4 regions of the Arthrobacter sp. D1-29 genome follow, and region 3 is predicted to be linked to each of the others. Evidence: riboswitches for the same ligand, from Rfam matches in the RefSeq annotation. Region 3 holds a riboswitch; each other region holds the start of a gene.
The links. A riboswitch is a leader RNA that binds a small molecule or an ion and turns the genes downstream of it on or off. The one in region 3 is predicted to bind S-adenosylmethionine.

Region 1 (5,745 bases), 980 kb from region 3:
CCGCCACAAGTTCCGGGGCCAGGCGATAATCCTGTGGCTCTTCCTCGCCACCATGATGTTGCCGGAGGAAGTGGTGGCAGTACCCCTGGCCGTTGTTTTGGGAGACGTACCCCTGACCGGCATCAACATGCGTGGAACCATCTGGGCCGTAGCCCTTCCGGTTGCCGCGTCCGCTTTCTCCATCCTGGTGATGACCGCATTCATGAAAGACATCCCGGACGAAATTGAAGAAGCGGCAAAGATCGACGGCGCCGGTGAGATCCGCATGCTGGTCCAGGTCATCCTTCCACTGTGCAAGCCCGCGCTGGGCGTTATTACCATCTTTGGCTTCATTGGCGTGTGGGACCAGTATCTGCTCCCGCTCATCGCCGCCAACAGCACATCGAATTACACCATCACGGTGGCCTTGGCCAGCCTGCGCGCAGACGTTCAAGTAGGCACTGGTGTCCTTCTCGCCGGCGCCTTCCTGGCTCTCATCCCTTCCCTCCTGGTGTACCTGCTCCTGCAAAACTCCTTGGTCCGAGGCATGACTACCGGCGCAGTCAAAGGCTAAGAGTTTCCGTAAACAACATCAGAAAGTAGAACCATAAATGATTCTGTCTACAGTCACGGATGAAGTCATCGCTGACCGCTCCCCGGCCGCGTTCCCCCGAATTTTCGAAACAACCAAGGCCGAAGGAATCTCCGATGTTGAGATCCGCATGGTCGAAGCCAAGCGATTCCCTGTAGTGGATCCAGATGCCTGGGACCGCCTCAAATCAACATCACAAGAGTACGAAATCACCCTCTCCGCCGTTTCACCCGGCCTGTTCAAGGCTCCGCTGAACAGCGACCTGCTATCCCTGCACTCGAACGGCATCCTGGAGATGAGCCTTGATTTGGCAGAACGGCTGGAAATTAACACCCTGATCGTCTTCGGCGTGCAGCGCAGCCACCAGGACACCGCATCAGATCTCCAGCGCGTCATCGAGATTCTTGGACAGACGTCCGACCGTGCCGCTAAACGGGGCTTCACCGTGCAGCTGGAAAACATTCCAGGCTCCTGGGCTGACACGGGCGATAACTGCCTGGCCCTGCTCGAAGGCGTTGGCAGGGACAACTTCGGATACGTGTGGGACACCGGTAATCTCTACGAAGCTGAAGAGAAGCCCTTCCATCAAAGCTACGAAAAACTCAAGCCATACATCAAAAACGTTCACCTCAAAGACGGTCGCTTCATCGATGGCGTTATGACTTGGGAGCACTTCGGAACCGGGGTAACCGACATCGCCGGACAGGTCTCCGCCCTTAAAGCAGACGGCTACGAAGGCAAACTCACCATGGAAGCCAAGTGCGAACCCCATATGGACGAAGACTTCATTGCGTCCGTCCGCTACCTGAAGTCAGTGCTGTAAGGCCCTCACAATTGGTCGGTATGCGGGCCTTCTTTGAGCCATAGGGTGTCGCCGTCGACTCTCTCCAGCTCATCCGATGCGAAGTATGCGTGACCGGCAAACAGACCTGACCTGTCCACTTTCACATAGCCGATCCGCAACAGCCTTTCCGCCGTGTGATGGGGCAACGAGGAGGTGGCAGCGAATGCGTGAATCGCTGTGCCGACGAGGCCTCCCGTTTCAGGGTCGGTCTGACCCTCCGCCGTCACTGCCTCCGGATCCCCCATCTTCAGTGCTTCCACTTTGCCGATCTTCTTGCCATCCGGCGCTACAACGTGCATTCCTTCACGCACCTGCTCGATGACCGCCATGGTGTTCTCCTTCATGCAAAGCAACCACTGAGTGCAGAATAAGTGTAGGACTGACTCAGTGGCAGTAACAGAGGTGTGTATCAGCACTTCCAGGCTTGCCGCCGGTGATGCGCCAGTGGATCAGGCGCCGCTGGCCTCCTTGGCGGCACGGAAGCCGGCTTCAAGGTCTGCCAGGATGTCATCGATGTGCTCGATGCCCACGGAGAGGCGGACCAGTCCCGGGGTCACGCCGGCCACGGCCTGCTGCTCCGGGGAGAGCTGGCTGTGCGTGGTGGAGGCCGGATGGATGACCAGGGACCGGACGTCCCCGATGTTGGCCACGTGCGAGTGCAGCTCCAGCGCGTCCACGAACCGCTTGCCCGCCTCGGCGCCTCCGGAAAGATTGAAGGACACGATGGCACCCGTGCCCTTGGGGCCGTATTTCCGCCCGCGCTCGTACCAGGGGCTTGAGGGCAGGCCCGCGTAGGCGACGGATTCGACGTCGTCACGCGCTTCCAGCCAGCGGGCCACTTCGCCGGCGTTGGCCACGTGGCGTTCCACCCGCAGGCTCAGGGTCTCCAGGCCCTGCGAGATCAGGAACGCGTTGAACGGGGACACCGCCGAGCCCAGGTCCCGCAGGAGCTGGACCCGTGCCTTGAGGATGTAGGACAGGTTGGCGCCCAGGGCGCCGCCCTCGCCGAGGTCGCGGGCGTAGACCAGCCCGTTGTAGGTGGGGTCCGGGGTGTTGAAGCCGGGGAACCGCTCCGGGTCCTTGCCGAAATCGAACTTGCCGGAATCCACGATGACGCCCGCGATCGCTGCGCCGTGGCCGCCCAGGTATTTTGTGGCCGAATGCACCACAATGTCCGCGCCCCATTCCAGCGGACGGATCAGGTACGGCGTGGACAGCGTGTTGTCCACGATCAGCGGCACGCCCGCCTCGTGGGCAGCCCCGGATACGCCCTCAATGTCCAGGACATCCTGGCGGGGGTTGGACACCACCTCGGCGAAGAAGAGCTTGGTGTTCGGCTGCACCGCGTCACGCCACTGGTCCAGGTTGTCCGGGTCCGCTACGAACGTGACGCTGATGCCGAACTTCTTCAGCGTGTGGGCGAAGAGGTTGTAGGTGCCGCCGTAAAGGCTGGGGCTGGCCACGATGTGGTCCCCGGCTTCGGCGATGTTCAGGACCGCGAAGGTCTCCGCCGCCTGGCCGGAGCTGAGCAGCAGCGCTGCCAGGCCTCCTTCCAGGCTGGCAATACGCTGCTCCACCGCGTCCTGCGTGGGGTTGCCGATGCGCGTATAGATCGGCGCCAGCTCGGCCAGTGCAAAGCGGTTGGCAGCGCTTTCCGCACTGGGAAACACGAAAGACGTGGTCTGGTAAATGGGCAGTGCCCGGGCGCCGGTGGCAGAATCCGGCTCCTGCCCGGCATGGATCTGGCGGGTTTCAAAAGACCATCCGTTGGACATTCAAGGCTCCTTTGACGTGGGCCCGGGGCATGTTGGGAGCACCACGGGCCGCGCTTGCCATCCGGCCGTTGCCGGACAGCCAGGTCCTCACCCGGGGCACCCCACCGCGGTTGGAGGGTTGCCGGCCAGCGAGCCGGGGCTTGGCGCTGGCGCTCATGACCTGAGCTCAGTGTAGGGGCAAAGGTGCATGCCGACAGAATCACGGCGAACCGTTTCGCCGCCCTGCCGAGCACACTGTAGGCATACATTGATCATCGGCGACGGCGTTGCGGACTTCCGCGACGAGGACGCCGACGTGTTCGCCCTCATTGTGGCCTCCGAACTTTCCGGAAACCGCTCGTGGAGGCGCCCGCGGCCAGCCCGGTGGCTGACTGCAGTGCTCAGTGATGCTCTACGCGGGTCGAAAACTCGCTGCCGAGTCCGGCGCTGATCTTTGCGGCGGCGTCCTGGAGCAGCGGGAGGTGCTCCAGCAGTTCGCGCGTCGTCAGGGCGGTGGACGACAGGCCAAGCCCGGCGAACACCCGTCCGTCGCCGCCGCGGACAGGCACCGCAATCGCGCGCAGCCCGGTTTCGAATTCCTGGTCCACTTCCGACCAGCCGCGCTCGCGTATCTTCGCGAGGCGCTCTTTGAGAGCGGCGGGGCTCGTGATGGTGTGCGGCGTGATCGCCTCAAGTCCGGTTGTGTCGAGATAGTGGCGCAGGCCCGCCGCTGGGAGATCGGCGAGGATCACCTGTCCCATCGCGCTCGCATAGGCCGGGAGCCGGGTGCCGATGACAAGCGAGAGATTGCTAATCCGCCGCATCGAGATGCGGCTTATATAGACGATGTCCGATCCGTCGAGTGTCGCCAGCGTGCAGGTCTCTCTCACCTCGGCGACGATCTGCTCCATCACCGGCTGCGCGATCTCCCTGAGGTCGAGCGAGTTCAAATAGGCGTATCCGATGGTGAGGACGCGCGGCGTCAGTAAGAAGCCGCGCCCGTCGGCGCGGACATAACCGAGTGCCTCGAGGGTGATCAGAAGGCGTCGTGCGGTGGGACGGCTCAGTCCCGCTGCGGCTGCGACCTCTGTCAGAGTCAGCCGCGGACGGTGATCAGCGAAGGCCAAGATGACCGCGAGTCCCCGCTCGAGGGACTGAACATAGTCGCGTTGGTCTAGACCCTCAGGCCGCCTACTCATCCAACATCTCCGATCACTCGAACCCGAACCCTGCATGTCCGTGAAGCGGACGTGCCTTTCCGATGCACTGTAATTCAGATCCCGGTCGAACCGGTCGCGCCTCAGTAGTCCGCTGGCTTGATCCATGGCGAACTGATCATTGCCGCGAGCACCACGAGGCCCCCCTGTCGCCAAGCGGCGACAGCGCGCTTTATCCCATCGGCGAGATCTTGCGGGGAGGTCACCGTGAAGCCGGTCGCGCCACACGCCGCGGCGATCCCGGCGATGTCCACCTCGGCAAGGAAGGCAGTCGCTGGCGGCTGGGGCCGCTCGGCGTCGGGAAAGAGGTCGTGGACGGGCTGACTGCTCGCCGCATAGCCACCATTCTGGAGTACCACGATGAGACCGTCGACGCGCTCGCGCCGCAGCGCAATGAGCGCCGCAACCGGTGCACTGAATATGAAGGAGCCATCCCCGACGACGACGAAGGTCGGCCGCTCCGGCTCGGCGGCCATCGCCCCGAGCAACGCGCCGAGGGCCCAGCCGAGCCCGGCGCCGCCGGCGCGGAACAAGGTGCCCGGGACTGTCCGCGGGAGCCACTGGCGGACATAGCCCGCCGAGGTCGTCGACTCCTCGATGAGCCGATCCTCCGCCGTGATGTGGTCGGCGAGAACGGCAAGGACGTCCTGCGCCGTGAGCGATGCACCGAGGGTCGGGCGTTTGGGCATCAAAGGCCGCCGCCCGAGCGGGACGGGCCTCGCACCCTCCGCCTCGAGCCGCGCGAGTATCGTTTCGAGCCAAACGCGCGGCGAACTCGTGACGCGCACATCCGCCGGGAACGCCCAGTTCGGCATCGCGACTTGGAGCGGATCGGTGTCGATGAGGAGTACCCGGCAGTCCCGCCGGGGGCCTTCCTTTCCCAGGATCCAGGGAACGGGCGCATCGAGGACTATCGCTAGGTCAGCCTCCGCCCAGGCTGCCGCGACGTTGGTCGCGGCGAGCGGGTGCGTCGGGGGGAAGTTCATCCGCTCCTTGAGCGGATCGATGACGGTCGCACCAATGAGCTCCGCGAGCCGGGTGAACGGTGCGACTGCTTCAGGGTCCTGCCCAACCCGGGAGGTGACAAGCACGGGGTGCTTGCTCGCCCGGATCTCCCGAAGGCTCGCGTCGGTTGCCTCCGGGCTCGGGCCCGAGCGGAACAAGGAGCCCAGCCGCGGGGCCTCTGGCTCCGGTGCCGTCTCGATGAGCATCTCACGCCCGAACGTCAGGTAAACCGGCCCGGGCGGGGCGGCCCCTGCGATGTCGATCGCCCGCTGCACGGTCTTATGGACGAGGCTGGCGTGGGAGGGGTTGAACGTGGCCTTCACGTACTGCCGGACGATACCTGCTTGGTCGGGT
Region 2 (5,745 bases), 1.9 Mb from region 3:
GGTCTTCAATATCGCCGCTGATCTGGAAGTTGGCCCAGTCCTGCTCGCGCAGCCGCGGCTCCTCGATCACCCGCTCCGTGAGGCTTCCGAGGTTGAGGGCCTCGAGGGTCTGATGGGCCCTCAGGTAGGGCGAGACGTAGACGCAGACCTGGCGGCCGTCCAGCTCATCCCGGATCTGCTCGCCGGCTGCCCTCGCCTGCTCCACACCCAGGGTGGTCAGGGGAATCCGATAGTCCGGGACCCTGTTGTAGATCGAGGTATCGGCGTTGGCTGCAGACTGGCCGTGCCGGATCATGATAATTTTCCCGGGCGCACTCATAAGCCCCAAGCATAGGTGGCGCCGGCGCGGCGCAGCTCTTTGACCGGGTAATGCACCAGCAAAGAACCAGAAACTACAGGCAAGATGGGAGCATGTTGGTTCCCTCCCGCCGTCGGCTGCGCCTTGAAGTCTGGATCGTCTTGGGGCTGTCCCTGGGCCAGTCCGCCGTCTACTCCGTGGTCCAGCTGCTGGATAAGATGACGCGCGCCCCGCTGGCGGAAGGCACCTCAACGCTCAACCGCTCGCAGAGCACCCGCGAATACTTCGATCTCACCTACCAGTTGCTGGACATCGTCTTCGCGCTGGTGCCGGTCCTGCTGGTGATCTACTTCCTGTCCGACCAGCGGCAACCGGGGGCGGGGGACGGCGCACATGCAGGTTCGGCCTTCCGGAAGCTTGGCTTCAACTTCGCCAGACCCGGAAGGGACATGCTGCAGGGTCTAGGACTTGCGGCCCTGATCGGTATCCCGTCACTTGGCCTCTACGCGGCAGGGCGGGCCTTGGGCATCACCACTGCCATCATTCCCAGCGCCCTGGATTCCTACTGGTGGACAGTGCCGGTGCTGATCCTGTCTGCCATGCGGCATGCTGTGGTGGAGGAAGTCATCGTGGTGGGCTACCTGATGGACCGTTTGGGGAAGTTTGGCTGGAGCATGCCATTGGCAATCTTCGCCAGTTCCATGCTGCGCGGCAGCTACCACCTCTACCAAGGCTTTGGGCCCTTCATCGGCAACGCGGTCATGGGTGTGGTGTTCGCCTGGCTCTACACCCGCACAAAGCGGGTGATGCCGCTGGTCATTGCGCACGCACTGTTGGACATTGTGGCGTTCGTTGGCTTCAGCCTCTTTGGGTCTGCCATAGGCCTCGGGTGAAAAACCAAGGAACGACGGCGGCGTTAAAGTAATTCGGCCGCCATCGGCAGGTGGCGTCATTGGCACCCGCTGATGGCGGCCGAAGCTTGTTCCCAACGGCCGTTGACCGGCCGGGGGAGGGCTTAGATGGTGACTGCCCCGGAGGCGGTTTCGAAGGTGACGGAAAGGATTCCCGGGGTTCCATGCGGAGCCACCCATTCCACCGCTACATCCTCAAGCGGCTTTTCGACAGGTTCGCCGAGCCATTCGGTCACCCGCTCCGCCGAGCCTGCAATGGTCAGGCAGGACATCTTGACATTGCTTTCGTAGGCGTTGGACGGGTGCAGGGCGGGATCGCCTTCCCACTTGAGCATGTACGGGACCTGGGGATCAGCGATGAGGCCCAGGATTCCGATCTGCTTCCATACAAGTTCGCGGCCGTCGGGGAACTTCCGGTTGCCGTTGACGGCGGAGCGTCCCAGCCGGCGTTCGAAGGGGGCGAGGTCGTCCACTTCGACGCACCAGCCCATCCAGCCGCCGCCGGCAGCAGAGCGTGCCCGGACGGCCTGTCCGAACGGCGCTTTATCCGACGCCGGGTGGTCAAGGACCTCCACTACTTCAAGGTATTTGTGGCCCGCGAGTGGAATGATCATGTTCCGGGTTCCGAAACGGGGGTGCACTCCACCCTTCACGGCTTCGACGCCGAGGGCGGACGAAATTCGTTCGGTTGTGGCAGCCAGGCCATCGTGTTCACAGGCGTAAGAGACGTGATCCATGCGCATGCCCTTCATCTTGGCACTTTGTGATCGGGCTCTCAGCTAAGGGTAGCCTTACCCACTTTTTACTTTGTGTCATGAGTGGACATTAAGCCCGAAACCATGGTTAGGAAGTCTGCTGACTATGGCCTTGGGGAGGCAGCTGACGCCCCTCCTGCTTTCCATCGGTATTAGCGAAATGGCCGACGTCGTGGATGCAGCCGGGCAGTTGCGGGCACCGTAGCCGCAGGCCGGGAAAGTCATAACCAGTCACACTCTTGGTCAAGAGGCATGGCTGTTTCGTACACTCGAAGCAGGTCATGAGTGCCAGTGACAGCCCCGGCTTGCTGGCCGGCAACCCTCCTTCCGCGGTGGGGTGCCCCGGGTGAAGACCTGGCCTGCCGGTCATTTGACGGCGGGCAAGCGCGTAGAAAAGGTCCTCACATGACGATTACCGTCTCCCGCACCGCCGTACCTGAAAACGGAGTGGTCCAGTTCGCCACTATCGGCGGACTCGAGCTCGAAGCCGGAGGCTTCCTGCCGGATGTCACCCTGGCGTATGAAACCTGGGGCACACTCAACCATGATGCCTCCAACGCCATCCTGATCGAGCACGCCCTGACAGGCAGCACCCACGTCACGCGGGGCGACACCGATGAACCGGGCTGGTGGGAACAGCTGGCCGGGCCCGGTGCGCCGGTGGATACTGACAGGTTTTTTGTGGTCTCCGTGAATATCGTGGGCGGATGCTATGGCTCCACCGGACCTTCGTCGCCTGCCCCTGACGGAAAGCCGTGGGGCTCCCGCTTCCCCCTGGTCACCCTCCGGGACAGCACCGTTGCCGAAGCCCGGCTGGCTGACCTGCTGGGCATCCAGAGCTGGTTCGCCGTCCTGGGCGGCTCAATGGGCGGCGCGCGTGCCCTCGAATGGGCTCTGACCTACCCTGAGCGGGTAGAACGGTGTGCCGTAGTATCGGTCGGCGCCGCGAGCACGGCGGAGCAGATTGCCTTCGCCCAGGCCCAGACCCTGGCGATCCGCCAGGATGCCAACTTCAACAACGGCGATTACTATGGCGGTCCCTGTCCGGAGGACGGCCTGGCGCTGGCTCGCCGGATAGCCCACATCACCTACCGCTCGGCCCGGGAACTGGACGGCAGGTTCGGACGCCTGGCCCAGGCGCCGGAAACACCGTTCCAGGCACCGGCGCTGGGCGACCGCGGCCGCTATCAGGTGGAAAGCTACCTGGACCACCAGGGCAACAAGCTGGTTCGGCGCTTTGACGCCAACAGCTACATCGCCATCACAGAGGCCCTGATGAGCCACGATGTTTGCCGGGGGCGCGGCTCCCTGGACGAGGCCCTGGCCAAGGCGACAGCCCGGTTCTTTGTGGCGGCCGTGGACAGCGACAGGCTCTACTTCCCGTCCCAGTCACACGAGTTGGCGGCAGCCCTGCCGGGCGACGTTGATGTGCACATCATTGAATGCCCCATCGGCCACGACGGCTTCCTCACCGAAATCGGACAGCTGGGCAACCAGCTCAGGACGACATTCCTGGTTTGAAGAAGTTCCTGCTCTAGAAAATATCCCTGGTCCAGAAAGTCTTCCTGGTCCAGAAAGTCCTGGCCTGGAAAGTTCCCGGCCTCAGAACCTCGCCGGGACAGTTCTTGCGTCAGCCGTTCATGATTTCGGCCCGGCGCGCCATGTACTCATCCATGGCCATTTCGCCGTTGCTGTACTGCTGGTCAAGTTCTGCAAGCTTGCGGGCACGGTAGCCCTGCGGGGCCGACGGCGGCGGGGGAGTCGAGGGGGCCGCCGGCTTCTGCGGTTCCTGTCCCCGGTCCCGGGGAGGCACTGCCTGGCCGTACGGCGGGCGCTGCTGGTCCGGCGTCGGAAGCTGCTGGCCCGGCAGTGGCTGGAACGGGGGAAGGGGCTGGCTGGGCGGCAGAGGCTCCGGGCTGCTGATCTGGCGGAAGCCGCCGCTCATGTAGTCCTGCTGCGTGTAGCCGTCGCGGGGCTGGTTGCTCTGCGGTCCCGGACGCGGGCCGGGGAAGTAGTCCGGGTACCGCCCGGAGAAGCTCTGTTCCTGGTTCCGGCGGTGGACGTATTTCCGGTACATCCGCATCCCCATCGGAATCAGGAACGACAAAACGATGATCCAGAAAAACAGGTTGTTCACGGTGCTGCGCCTCTCATATGTGTCCTTCCAGCTTAGCCCCGGACGCCTTCCGGACTGTGGGGATGCCAAGAAAGGCTCCATAGCCAGCCACGGCGGCCTCCACCGCCTGCTCCACGTCAGTGTTTTCGCCCGCACCGGCAAAAGCGGCGTGTGACCCTGCCGGTGTGGACAGACGGATGTCCAGCTCGCACCGGCCGGGCAGCATGGTGTGCCGCCAGGAACCGGCCATCCTTCCGTTGAGCAGCACCACGTGTATCAGGGCGCCGTCGGCGGGGATCGCGGGAGCGCTTCCTCCCAGGTAATGCCTGGTGGCGGAATACCCCATCACGTATTCGTCGTAGCACTGGATCAGATCGATCCGGGGCTCCGCCCCCTGAGCGGGTCCGCGGCCTCCCAGCGTCGAATCCGGCTCCGGTCCCGGCCCGGCTCTGAAGTAGAAGACGACGCCGTCAATTTCCTGCGTTTCCAGGGCGTCCGGTTCGTTCTCCAGGACGTGCTGAACGCCCTGCCGGACGTCAGCCATGGTCAGCCCGGACCAGTCGGCGCAGTCCCTGACCGTGGCCGGACCGCGGCTACTGAAATAGCGCCGGGCCAACGCGGCAAGGGCTTCTGCCCGGCTCACTTCGGGAGCGGCCGGAATGCGCTCGTCGAACAGGGCATACGTCTGTTTGAGCGCCCCACTTGGACTGCGAACAGGTGTGCCGCTGACCAGAACTGCGCTGATCTCCGCATGCATGATGAGGTAGGCAAGTTCCACACCCTTTGCCGTGAAGCCGGCATCCTGCAGCCTGGCGGCTAGCTGCTCCCTGGTCAGATGCTTGCCGCCCCGGACAGCGTCGGCCAGGACGTCTGCGCTCCGGGCCGCGGCCGCCGCATCGATGCCTGTCTGCCGGTACATTCCGGCGTTCCCCTGATGGAGCCTGGGTGCGGACAGGGCCATCAGCCAACGGAGGTCGTCGCGATGGACAAAATGCCACGTTGGCCGGAGGATATGGGTCCGCAGGATCCGCCCGTCGGCCACGGCATCTTCCACCTGGGCCGCTGTGGCCCTTGGCGGCTGCCGGGCTGACTCCTGGGCTGTCTCCTTGGCTGACTGCCGGGGAGCCTGCTGGGCTGTTTCCTGAGTCTGCTGAGTCTGCGGGAAAGCAGTACGCTGCGCCAAACTCCAGCGGGCATAGGGAAACTCCTGGGCCTGCACTGCCAGCAGGTTCCGGAGTGCTTCCTCGGGCGAAGCGGCGCCCGGTCCGCGCAGCATCTGGGCGTGCAGCCTCTTCCGCACCACGCCGTCCGGGTCTATGGCCACAGAAATCGGTCCCTTCCTGTCCAAGGTTCTTGTCTGGGTCTTCTCCGGCGGGCGCGGGTCAGCGCCGCGCTTCAGTGGTTCCCAGCGGACCCTCCCCGGAACCCAGCGGGACGCCAGGACCGAACACGGGACCCGCCGTCGGACGTTTTGCCGTGATGCCATCGCCCGACGAGCGGTGACGGAGCCGCCTGACCACCCACGGGACAAAATACTCGCGGGCCCAGACGAGATCGCCGGTGCGTGCTTCCCGCCAGGTGCGCGGCGGGAGCGGCTTGGGCATCAGCGGTTCCAGGCTGTGGCTGACGTTCAGGGAGTCAAGGACCATGGCGGCGATCGTGTGG
Region 3 (5,745 bases):
CCATGCCGGACTTTCCTGCCTTGTGGGCGGACATGCTCGCCCAGGGCCAGTCAACCCAGCCTGAGGGGCCGGAGGGTTCCGTCGGTGGCACGCAGCACTGATTCATGGGACGAGTCCGATGTCCGGATCCGTCCCAGCAAAAAGGGGTCACGCCCGCGTACCAAGGACCGTCCCAGTCACGATGACGCTGTCACGGGACGCATCATCACGGTGGACCGCGGCCGGTATACGGCAGTGGTCGGTGAGGATTCGGGCGACGAGCGCGTGATCATCGCGGCAAGGGCCCGGGAATTGCGCCGCTCCCCCGTGGTCGCCGGAGATTTCGTCTCGCTCGTGGGGGATGTATCGGGCGAACCTGACACCCTGGCCCGCCTGGTCAAGATCCAGGAGCGCAGGACACTCCTGCGCCGCAGCGCGGATGACACTGATCCCGTGGAGCGCGCAGTGGTAGCCAACGCCGATCAGCTCGTGGTCGTGGTGGCTGCCGCCAACCCGGAACCCCGGACCGGCTTTATCGACCGCGCCTTGGTAGCAGCCTACGACGCCGGGATTGACCCGCTGCTGCTGGTCACCAAGGCGGACGTCAAGGATCCCTCGGAGCTGTTGTCCAACTACGAGCACCTTGATTTCCCGGTCATCATCAGCCGCACGGCCGATTCCGCGGCGTCCGGAATCGATGCACGTTCCGATGACGGCCTGTCTGCCCGGCTGGACAGTAATGCCGTTTCCCAGCTCCGTGAACACCTCGATGGCAAGGTCACGGTGATGCTGGGGCATTCGGGCGTGGGCAAATCCACCATGGTGAACGCGCTGACAGGTGCCGAACGTGCCACGGGCGGCGTCAACGCGGTGACGGGGAGGGGGCGGCACACGTCCTCGTCTGCCCTTGCCCTCAAACTGACTGACTCGCCGGCGGGGAGCTGGATCATTGATACTCCCGGGATCCGGTCCTTCGGCCTGGCACATGTGGACCCGGATCGCATCCTCCGGTCCTTCCCGGATCTCGAGCCGGGAACGGACGCATGTGAACGTGGCTGCAAGCACAACGCCGCCGCGGTCAACTGCGGGCTGGACGCCTGGGTGGCCGAGGGCCACGCCGGCCCGACGGGTGCAGCCCGGCTTGCGTCACTGCGGCGTTTGCTTGGCACCGATCCGCGGATGGAAGGTCAGGAAACCAAGGAACTCGGCAGCATGGGCTGAAGTACCGCCATCCGTTCGCTCACCGTTTGGCGGGTTTTGCCGTATTTTCCCGCCTTCAGCGGACCCTGTCCGGAAGCGTCGGAACGGTTCGGGACGCCGATGTCCCCGCCCCTGCCCCGCTTTGACGGTAGTTTGGAACCATGATCCAACCCGCTTCGAGCTACAACGATGACTTGCGCCTGGCCCACGTGCTGGCCGATTCCGTGGACGACCAGACCATGAGCCGCTTCAAGGCCCTGGACCTCCACATCGAAACCAAGCCGGACCTGACGCCGGTCACAGATGCTGACAAGGCCGCTGAGGAAGCCATCCGGGGCCAACTCTCCCGCTCCCGTCCCCGTGATGCCGTGCTCGGTGAGGAGTTCGGCAGCAGCGGACATGGTTCCCGCCGCTGGATCATCGACCCCATTGACGGCACCAAGAACTTTGTTCGCGGCGTCCCCGTCTGGGCCACACTCATCGCACTCGTTGACGAGGGCGAACCGGTGGTCGGCGTGGTCAGTGCCCCGGCGCTCGGTAAGCGCTGGTGGGCGGCCAAGGGCGCTGGAGCCTACATGGGCCGTTCCCTTGCCGCCGCCACCAGGCTGCGGGTTTCGGACGTCTCAAAGCTGTCCGACGCGTCGCTGTCCTATTCCAGCCTGGGTGGGTGGAAGGAACGGGGCAATCTTGACGAGTTCCTGGAGCTCACCGAGGATGTGTGGCGGACGCGGGCATACGGCGACTTCTGGTCCTACTGCATGGTGGCCGAAGGCTCTGTGGACATCGCGTGTGAACCCGAGCTGAACCTTTACGACATGGCGGCGCTGGTGCCCATTGTGGTTGAGGCCGGGGGCCGGTTTACCTCCCTTGAGGGAGAAGACGGGCCCTTCGGAGGCAATGCCCTGGCCACCAATTCCATCCTGCACTCGGAGGTCCTGAAGAGACTAAATCCGAGCCTGGACGATCTTCTCTCGTCCTGATCATCCGAATTATCAGCGGCGGACGCCTTCAAAAGGAGGCGTCCGCCGTCGTATCTTCGGTGAGTGGGGCCTATTTCAACCCGCGTAACAAAACCCTTAACATTCGGCCCGGCTTTTTCCCCGCCCGGCCCATGTCCTACGCTCTTAACAGGTCACGAGTGCCAGCGCGAAACCCCGGTTTGCTGGCCGGCAACCCTCCATTCGCGGTGGGGTGCCCCGGGTGACGACCAGGCCGGTCCGGAACGGATGCGGCAAGCGCGGATTCCCGGCACAGGGAGTCCTTTTCAGAGTGAGGTCTCTGTGACAACTGCCACCGTCTCCCCCAATACCGCTGCCCAGGCATTTCCCGGCACGTCCCCAGCACTGTCCGCCGATCGCATTTCCATCGCCGGGCGTCCCCTCTCCGCCGTCACCGGCGCGGAGATCCAGGCTCCCCTGATCCAGGGCGGACATGTCAGGTACGCCAACCTTGACTATGGTGCTTCGGCGCCTGCCCTCTCCGTGGTTTCTGCCTACCTCAACGAGATCCTGCCGTTTTACGCGAGCGTCCACCGTGGTGCCGGCTATGCATCCCAGATCAGCACTTCGGTTTATGAGAACTCACGCAGCATAGTCCGGGAGTTTGTTGGTGGCCGCCCCGATGACTCCGTTATCTTCACCCGTAACACCACTGATTCCCTGAACCTGCTGGCCGGCTGCCTGCCGTCCACGGACGGGCGCAACCAGGGCGACGTCCTCTATCTCGACATCGAACACCATGCCAACCTCCTGCCGTGGCAAGGAGTGCCGCACCGCAGTGTGGTCGCCGCCAACACCCTTGCCGGTACCGTCGAGGCTATCCGTGCCGAGTTGGAACAGGGCGGGGTGAGCCTGCTGGCCGTCACCGGCGCGTCCAACGTCACCGGCGAGATCCTGCCCGTCCGGGCACTGGCGGCACTGGCCCACGAGCACGGCGCCCGCATCGTGGTCGATGCCGCACAGCTTGCGCCGCACCGGCGTATCGACATCGCCGCTGACGACGTCGACTACCTGGCCTTCTCCGGCCACAAGCTCTATGCGCCCTTTGGGTCAGGTGTCCTGGTGGGCCGGCCGGACTGGCTCGACGCCGGCACTCCCCACCTGGCCGGCGGCGGCGCTGTCCGGGAAGCCAGGCTGGACGGCGTGAGCTGGGCAACCGGGCCCGCCAGGCACGAAGGCGGCTCGCCCAACGTCCTGGGCGCAGCCACCCTCGCCCGCGCCACGCAGGTCATCGCCGCCTTGGACCAGACCCGCTGGCATGCCCACGAGTCAGCCATCAGGTCCTTCCTGGTGGAAGGCCTCGAGAAGATCGACGGCGTCACCGTGCACCAGATCTTCAAGGACACCAACCCCGAAACGGACACCATCGGCGTGGTTAACTTCTCCGTGGCGGGCTACGACGCTGGACTGGTGGCTGCCTATCTCTCCGCAGAGCACGGCGTAGGCCTCCGTGACGGCCGTTTCTGCGCCCATCCCTTGCTCAAGCGCCTGGGTCTTCCTTCCGGCTCCCTCCGGGCGAGCTTCGGAGTAGGTTCCCGGCTCGAAGACGCCCAACGGCTGCTGGCCGGCATCGAGGAACTGCGCCGCACCGGATTGGGATGGGACTACGTCGTGGATGCCGGCCGCTGGGTTCCCGCCAATGACACCCGGACTTACCCGTCGTGGGCGCCGAACACTCCCGGTACCGCAGGCGCAGCTCCCTGCATCGAAGACTGACCTGAGGTAATGGCCGCCTGCCCCTTCAAAGGTGCATGGCCAAGCGCGCCCGAGGGCTGGTTCGTCCGGACGCACCCGTGCGGTAAATTCGAAAGATACCCAAGGGCATCAGGTGAAGGAGGCCGCGCGTGGCACGGGGTGGCCCCAAACTTGACCACGGACGCCGTCGGGAACTCGGACAGAGCTTCCAGGACGGCGGCGAGCACTACCAACGCGTCCGGCCCGGATATCCCGCGGACTCAGCTGACTGGCTTGTTCCCGCCGGAGCCCGTGATGCCGTGGACGTCGGTGCAGGGACTGGCAAGTTCACGGCCCTGCTGCTCGAGCGCGGACTGGCGGTTTCAGCCGTGGACCCTTCCGCGGACATGCTCAAGCAGCTCGGGATCCACTATCCACAAGTGACAGCAAGGCAGGGCACAGCCGAGGCAACCGGGCTGGCGAGCGGCTCATTCGACGTCGTCAGCGTTGCCCAGGCCTGGCATTGGTGTGACCCGCTGCAGGCAAGCACAGAACTTGCCAGGATTCTTCGCCCAGGCGGCACACTCGGCCTTATCTGGAACCAGCTGGACACATCCGTACCGTGGGTCCACCGGCTCTCACGGATTATGCACGCCGGGGACGTCTACAAGCCGGGGTTTCGTCCTGTGGTGGGGCCTGAGTTCCAGGGGCTCGAAAGCCATGTGACACGGTGGGAAGACCGGCTAAGCACGGCCGACATCATTGAGCTGGCCAAATCCCGGAGCTACTTCCTGAGGGCGGGTGAAGCCACGCGGACCAAGGTCCTCGCCAATCTCGACTGGTATCTGCACCAGCATTTGGATCACGCTGCCGGTGCTGAACTGGGACTGCCCTACCTGACGCTGACCTGGCGGGCCATCAAGGCATGACGGCGGCTGACCAACGGGTAGGCTTGGTACCGTGAAGACCAGCGCGCCCTCCTCCTCGATCGAGGACTACGTCAAGGTCATATACTCCTTCACTGAGTGGCAGGACAAGCCCATTACGTCCTCCCAGCTGGCCCAGCGCCTGGGCGTGGCAAATTCCTCGGTTTCGGAAATGGTCCGCAAACTCAAGGACCAGGGCCTGGTGGACCACAAACCGTACAGTGCCATCACGCTGACACAGGACGGAGTGCGGCTGGCCCTGTCCATGGTGAGGCGGCACCGACTGATTGAGACCTATCTCGTCCAACAGCTGGGGTACAGCTGGGATGAGGTCCACGACGAAGCCGAACTGCTGGAGCACGCAGTCTCGGACACTTTCATTGAACGCATGGCGGCCAAGCTGGGAAATCCCCAACGCGATCCCCACGGGGACCCCATTCCTACCGCGGACGGAACCGTGCTGATGCCTCCCGCCCGCCTGATGAGCGAGCTGGATCAGGGCCACACCGGCAGGATCACCAGGATCAGCGATGAGAACCCCGACCTCCTGCGGTACCTCTCCGCACAGGAAATCGACCTGGACGCCGATGTTGAGGTGGTCGGCCGGAAACCCTTCGGCGGCGCCCTTGTGGTGCGGATCCGCTCGGCGGGCAGGAAACAGGAATACGATCTTACTGACGAAGTGACGTCTGCCCTCTGGGTCCACAGCGACCACCCCCACCCTGGCTGCGTCCTCGAGGATCGCTGAGTGAAACAGGCCGCCGGCAGCATGCCGAACTGGCGCGCCTGGCTGGCAGTGGCAGCGGGTGGCCTGGTGGGAACGGAACTTCGCTACGGCCTGGGCCTTGCCTGCCCTGACGCTCCCGGAACCATTCCCTGGGCCACGCTCTTGATCAATGTGTCCGGGAGCTTTGTGCTCGCCGCACTGACTACCTTCTGGATTGCCCGCCCTCACACTGCCTTCTGGC
Region 4 (5,745 bases), 2.4 Mb from region 3:
GGGCCCCGAGCCCACCCTCTTGCCTGCCGAGACCGAGGTCTACGAGCAGCTGGAGGCGGGCCAGGAGGCACTGGATCTGGTGGAGAAGCACCCCACCTCCTCGCTGCTGTGGGCTGTGCTCGCGGAAGAGGCGTGGGCCGAGGGCCGCACCATCGATTCCTACGCCTATTCCCGTGTGGGCTATCACCGCGGCCTGGATTCGCTGCGGCGTAACGGCTGGCGCGGCGTCGGCCCCATCCCGTGGGAGCATGAGCCCAACCGCGGTTTCCTGCGTGCGCTCTATTCGCTGGGCCGTGCATCGGCGGCCATCGGCGAGGCCGAGGAACCGGAACGGATCGAGAAGTTCCTCAACGACTCCGACCCGGCAGCGAAAGCGGCCATCGAAGGCAAGTAAACCAAAAGTTAAATAACGACGGCGGGTGGTCACCTTTATTGAAAAGGTGGCCACCCGCCGTCGTTCCTTCAGAGTTTTTGTCCAGATATGGCGACCAAAAGTCCCTTTTGGTCGCCATATCTGGACAAAAACTCCGTAGTGGAGGGGGAGCGTGGGGCTAGCTGGGCTTCGTCAGGCCTGTGCGCGCCATGGCATCCGCATAGGCCACGTGCATTTCTTCAAGGTACTGTTCCTGCCGGGCCGGAGTACCGGCGAAGGCTCGGCCACTGAGGGAGCGGACCTTGTAGGTTTTCAGTCCGCGGCGCCAGAGCAGGGGCACCTCGGTCTTCAGCAGCAGGTTGGCCAGGCGGTTGGCTTCGGTGCCGTGGGCCACGATGACGGAAGCCCGGGGCACGAGGGCCAGGAACTTGAGCAGCGGCTTGAGGCCGGAGGCGATCTGGTCCGGCGTGAACTTGCCGTTGGGCTCGCCCGGGGTGTGCCACGGGTGGACGTTCCACGGCATCACGAACTCCGGACGCAGGCCCAGTTTCCACTGGACGCCCAGCATGCGGGTGGCGGCGTCGTCGTCGCCGGCGGTGATGAACCCGGACTTGTCCGCTTCGCCGATGTTCGAGTACAGGCTGATGATGCGGCATTCATCCACGTCGTGCATGGGGTCAACGTAGGGAACTTCGGTGTGCGGCTTGACGCTCTGCAGGGAATCGCACAGCTCGTTGACGGCTGCGACGTTGGGTTCGTAACGGCGGCTCATGAGCTGCTCGCGAAAAGATTCAGGTGCCAGGGCTGTCATGTATTGCTATGTCTCCTGCGGGGCTCGGTGATGCTGCCAATCCGGAAAATGGGCGCATCGTGGCGCGGCAGGTTCCGGGATGGTTTGAAATGTGGAGTGGACCGATTCCTGGTCGGTCCTTATCAGTTTAGCAAGCCCCGCAAAACGCAGGCACGCCCAAGGCCTTCCCGTGATGGAAGGCACAGGGCGCCGGGATCGCTGCACCTACCAGAGGCGCTGGCTGGCGCGGCGGGCGCCCTCGCCGAGCGCCTCAAGTTTGGCGAAGGCGATCTGCGGGTGAACCCGGCCGCCCAGCCCGCAGTCCGTGGACGCAATAACATTCTCCCGGCCCACCAGCTCGGCGAAGCGGACAATCCGGTCAGCCACGAGATCCGGGTGTTCCACCACGTTGGTTGCGTGTGAGACCACTCCGGGAATGATGGCCTTGCCCTCGGGAAGCCTGGTGTCTTCCCACACCCGCCACTCGTGCTCGTGCCTGACGTTGGCGGCCTCGAAGGAGTAGGCCCCGGCATTGACCTGCAGCACAGATCCAACGATGTCCGCGAACGGAATGTCCGTGGTGTGCGGCCCGTGCCAGGAACCCCAGCAGACGTGGAGGCGGATCTGTTCCTGGGGCAGGTCGCGCAGGGCCCAGTTGGTGGCCTCGATGCGCAGCTGGATGAACTTGAGGTAGTCCTCCAACGACGGCTCGGGGTTGATCTGATCCCAGCTTTCCGCGAGTGAGGGGTCATCGAGCTGCACCGTCAGGCCGGCGTCGATGATGGCCTTGTATTCCTCCCGCATGGCATCAGCGCAGGCGTACAGCAGTTCCTCGTCCGACTTGTAGTACTCGTTGGCCACCCTGGCGCACGAACCGGGGGAGAGGGACGCCAGAAAGCCTTCCGTCAGGCCCGCCGCGGCCAGGCCCTTTTTCAAATTGGTGACATCGGAGGCCACCAGGTCATGCCCCGTGTAGGTCAGGGGTCCCGCGATTTTCGGCTGCGTCACGCTTTTGCGGTGCGCCAGGATGCCCGAGGACGGATCGGTGTACGCGTCGTTGAAAGCCAGCCGGTCCCGGCGGTCCGGAAACGACGTCAGCACAATATGCCCCGGAGACGAGCGATGCACCACGGGGTCCTTCCACCTGTCCACGTCAGTGGGTTCCAGGCCGCCCAGCCTGGCGAAGGAGTAGTTCCACCAGGCGCCGTAATCAACGGAAGTGGACATGGTGTGCCCGTACTCGCCGTCGTTCGCAATGTCGACGCCGAGGTCTTTCTGCCGCTGGACCACATCCGCCACCGATGCTTCCAGCAGCTCCAGGAATTCGGGCGTGATGCCCTCGGATTCCTTTGTGGCGTTTGCCGCGATGAGCTCCGGCGTGCGAGGCAGTGAACCTGCATGCGTGACCTGGATGTGGTCAGTATTGGGGGACATGGATACTTCCTTTCCATCGGTCCTGGCAGTAGCACCTGCGGACAGGATTGTCCCTGCACCCGCGGTTGCTGCGGCGTCAGCGAGCCAGGTCTCTCGGCCGCTCCGGATGGGTACTCTCACTTAATGTCATCAGCCGGGTGCGGGCAAGCCTTCGCCGGATTGTTTCATCGGATGGCGGCGGAGGCGGGGGTGGAGAAACCAAGGGCCCGCGGGCCACGAACAAGTGGAGAAACCCCGGCATCCGCTAAACTTGGCTGGTAAGAGCCCCGAACTCTTGCCTGGCAGGCCACTGAATCTGTGCCTGCCGGACTGTAGCCGTCGGGGCATTCTCATGAACGGCGCTGACTTCCGGCTGAACACCTGCTGCCTCACCTGGGTGGATCAACCGGAATGCGGCCCGAACGAATGGGGGAGGATCCCATGCCAGCTATCGTGATCGTAGGAGCCCAATGGGGCGACGAGGGAAAAGGCAAGGCCACTGATCTCCTCGGCGGCCGCGTCGACTATGTGGTTAAGCCCAACGGCGGCAATAACGCCGGGCATACCGTCGTCGTAGGCGGTGAGAAGTATGAGCTCAAGCTCCTTCCGGCCGGCATTCTCAGCCCCAATGCGGTTCCCATCATCGGCAACGGCTGTGTGGTGAACCTTGAAGCCCTGTTCCAGGAAATTGAGGGGCTCCAGGCCCGCGGCGCAGACACCTCCAAACTGCGCGTCTCCGCCAACGCACACCTGGTGGCGCCTTTTCACCAGGTGCTGGACAAGGTCACCGAACGTTACCTCGGAAGCCGCGCCATCGGCACCACGGGCCGCGGCATCGGGCCCGCCTACATGGACAAGGTGGCCCGGCTGGGCATCCGTGTCCAGGACGTCTTCGACGAATCCATCCTCCGCCAGAAGGTGGAAGGATCGCTCCGCCAGAAGAACGAGCTCCTGGTCAAGGTCTACAACCGCCGCGACATCGATGTTGAGGAGATTGTTGAATACTTCCTGTCCTTTGCCGAGCGTCTCCGCCCGCTGGTCATCGACAGCACACTGGTCCTGAACAAGGCCCTGGATGAGGGCAAGGTAGTGCTCATGGAAGGCGGCCAGGCCACCTTCCTGGACGTGGACCACGGCACCTACCCGTTCGTCACTTCCTCCAACCCCACCGCCGGCGGAGCCTCCGTTGGCTCCGGCATCGGTCCCACCCGGATCTCGCGCTCCATCGGCATCATCAAGGCGTACACCACGCGTGTGGGCGCCGGCCCGTTCCCCACGGAGCTCTTCGACGAGATGGGCGTGTACCTGCAGAAGACGGGCGGCGAGTTCGGCGTCAACACCGGCCGTCCCCGCCGCTGCGGCTGGTACGACGCCGTCCTGGCCCGCCATGCGTCCCGCGTCAACGGCTTCACGGACTACTTCGTCACCAAACTGGATGTACTCACCGGCATCGAGCAGATTCCGGTGTGCGTGGCCTATGACGTCGACGGGGTCAGGCATGACGAAATGCCCATGACCCAGACCGAGTTCCACCATGCCAAGCCCATCTTCGAGTACTTCGAGGGATGGACCGAGGACATTACCGCGGCCCGCACCATGGATGACCTGCCGGAGAATGCACGCAACTACGTCCTGGCCCTGGAAAAGCTCTCCGGCACGCGCTTTTCCGCCATTGGCGTGGGTCCGGACCGTGACCAGACGATTGTGGTTAACGACCTCATCAATGACTAACTGTTTCTGAAAGTCCGACGCCGGCGGGTCACCTTGAACAGGTGGCCCGCCGGCGTCGTTACGGGGTAACGCTGCATGGATGCGGGGCTCATCTTAAGTAGGATACTCACCAACTTAGGTGTGAAATAGACATAATGCTGTTAGTCTGTTTAAGCACCTACAGAGAGTGAGCAATGATGCTTCTCGAAAGAGACCTCATCCAGTCCGTCGGCTTCCGCAACGTCACGGAAGGCGGACGTGTGACCGGCTTCCAGTTCAGGGTCCGGATGCCTTCCTACCGGGGCATGGCCGCTTCCCTCATTGACGGCATCGCGGTCCGCGTTGGCGATCTGGTGAACGTTGGCCCCGACGTTCCGCGTTGGACGTTTGGCGGGCGGACCTACACGCTGCAGCAACTCTGGGAAAGTGATGGCGTCCGCTGGCCCTTGGAGGAAGCGGCACTGGTGACCGTTCCCCTCGACGGCGGGCTGCCGCAAGGCGTCCACGAGCTCAGCATCGAGTTGCGGCTGCGAATGTCCTACATTCCCGTCGAGCACCAGCCCACCATCCACCGGGTCAGCCGGAAGGTCACGCTGGCACCGGAAGGCGGCGAAGATACCTTCCGCTACGGCGTTTCCCTGTACAGCTTCATGGGTGACTACGGCACGGTCATGGACCTTGAAACGGCTTTGGCCGCCGTCGCCGACGTAGGCGCCATCGGCGTCGAGATCCTCGGCGAGGGCCACGTCCCCAACTATCCGGAACCTTCTGCGGCGTGGATCGACAACTGGTTCGGCCTGCTCGAGAAGTACTCTTTGGAGCCCACGAACTACGGCTCTTGGATTGACACCCGGCTCCACCCCGGCAGGAGCATGACGGCAACCGAAGGTGCCGAGGCACTGCAACGGGACCTGAGGCTTGCCCACCGGCTGGGATTCGGCTTCGTCCGCCCAAAGATCGGGGTCGTGTCCAGCGACCTGGTTCCGGACCCGATCTGGACGGAGTCAGTGGAACGCTCGCTCGACCTGGCTCACGAGCTGGGGATCATCATCTGCCCCGAGATCCACTCGCCAACGCCCATCAAGCATCCCGTCGTCGAGGACTACATCGGCCTCATCGAACGGACGGGAACCAAGAACTTTGGTCTCCTCATCGACACCGGCATCTTCCAGGACCGGCCCATCCCGCTGCGGGAAGGGGAGACGCGCGAGACCCGCCCCGCCTTCCTGGACGGCATCGGCGTCGATCCGGCCGATTTCGCGGACATCGCCCAGTACGTGGTGTTCATCCAGGCGAAGTTCCACGACATCAACGAGCAGCTGGAAGACCATCAGATTCCCTGGCGGCCCGTGCTGAATGCGCTCAAGGACGCCGGTTACAGCGGCTACCTTTCCAGTGAATACGAAGGCGAACGCACCCCCTGGCGGGCCATCGAGCAGTTGCGGCGCCAGCATGCCCT

Region 1: linked by a shared signal. The riboswitch ahead of M1E17_RS11180 (bifunctional o-acetylhomoserine/o-acetylserine sulfhydrylase) and the one ahead of M1E17_RS15565 (aminotransferase class V-fold PLP-dependent enzyme) in region 3 are both predicted to bind S-adenosylmethionine.
Region 2: linked by a shared signal. The riboswitch ahead of metX (homoserine O-acetyltransferase MetX) and the one ahead of M1E17_RS15565 (aminotransferase class V-fold PLP-dependent enzyme) in region 3 are both predicted to bind S-adenosylmethionine.
Region 4: linked by a shared signal. The riboswitch ahead of M1E17_RS03310 (cobalamin-independent methionine synthase II family protein) and the one ahead of M1E17_RS15565 (aminotransferase class V-fold PLP-dependent enzyme) in region 3 are both predicted to bind S-adenosylmethionine.

Annotation. Positions count from the first base shown of each region.
Region 1 covers NZ_CP096383.1:2,477,766-2,483,510, reverse strand. The annotation lists gene M1E17_RS11195 (carbohydrate ABC transporter permease) at 1-553, shown strand, start outside; gene M1E17_RS11190 (sugar phosphate isomerase/epimerase family protein) at 591-1,394, shown strand; gene M1E17_RS11185 (hypothetical protein) at 1,400-1,744, opposite strand; gene M1E17_RS11180 (bifunctional o-acetylhomoserine/o-acetylserine sulfhydrylase) at 1,865-3,190, opposite strand; SAM riboswitch class IV at 3,236-3,351, opposite strand; gene M1E17_RS11175 (IclR family transcriptional regulator domain-containing protein) at 3,571-4,296, opposite strand; gene M1E17_RS11170 (thiamine pyrophosphate-requiring protein) at 4,470-5,745, opposite strand, start outside.
Region 2 covers NZ_CP096383.1:1,586,454-1,592,198, forward strand. The annotation lists gene M1E17_RS07315 (histidine phosphatase family protein) at 1-295, opposite strand, end outside; gene M1E17_RS07320 (CPBP family intramembrane glutamic endopeptidase) at 412-1,191, shown strand; gene M1E17_RS07325 (VOC family protein) at 1,314-1,952, opposite strand; SAM riboswitch class IV at 2,242-2,357, shown strand; gene metX (homoserine O-acetyltransferase MetX) at 2,370-3,485, shown strand; gene M1E17_RS07335 (hypothetical protein) at 3,595-4,101, opposite strand; gene M1E17_RS07340 (winged helix DNA-binding domain-containing protein) at 4,115-5,398, opposite strand; gene M1E17_RS07345 (SGNH/GDSL hydrolase family protein) at 5,463-5,745, opposite strand, start outside.
Region 3 covers NZ_CP096383.1:3,454,092-3,459,836, forward strand. The annotation lists gene aroA (3-phosphoshikimate 1-carboxyvinyltransferase) at 1-101, shown strand, start outside; gene rsgA (ribosome small subunit-dependent GTPase A) at 85-1,200, shown strand; gene hisN (histidinol-phosphatase) at 1,341-2,159, shown strand; SAM riboswitch class IV at 2,310-2,423, shown strand; gene M1E17_RS15565 (aminotransferase class V-fold PLP-dependent enzyme) at 2,460-3,893, shown strand; gene M1E17_RS15570 (class I SAM-dependent methyltransferase) at 4,022-4,780, shown strand; gene M1E17_RS15575 (metal-dependent transcriptional regulator) at 4,812-5,525, shown strand; gene M1E17_RS15580 (fluoride efflux transporter FluC) at 5,547-5,745, shown strand, end outside.
Region 4 covers NZ_CP096383.1:689,467-695,211, forward strand. The annotation lists gene M1E17_RS03300 (DUF3151 domain-containing protein) at 1-394, shown strand, start outside; gene M1E17_RS03305 (uracil-DNA glycosylase) at 552-1,184, opposite strand; gene M1E17_RS03310 (cobalamin-independent methionine synthase II family protein) at 1,389-2,597, opposite strand; SAM riboswitch class I at 2,608-2,710, opposite strand; gene M1E17_RS03315 (adenylosuccinate synthase) at 3,018-4,307, shown strand; gene M1E17_RS03320 (C-glycoside deglycosidase beta subunit domain-containing protein) at 4,484-5,745, shown strand, end outside.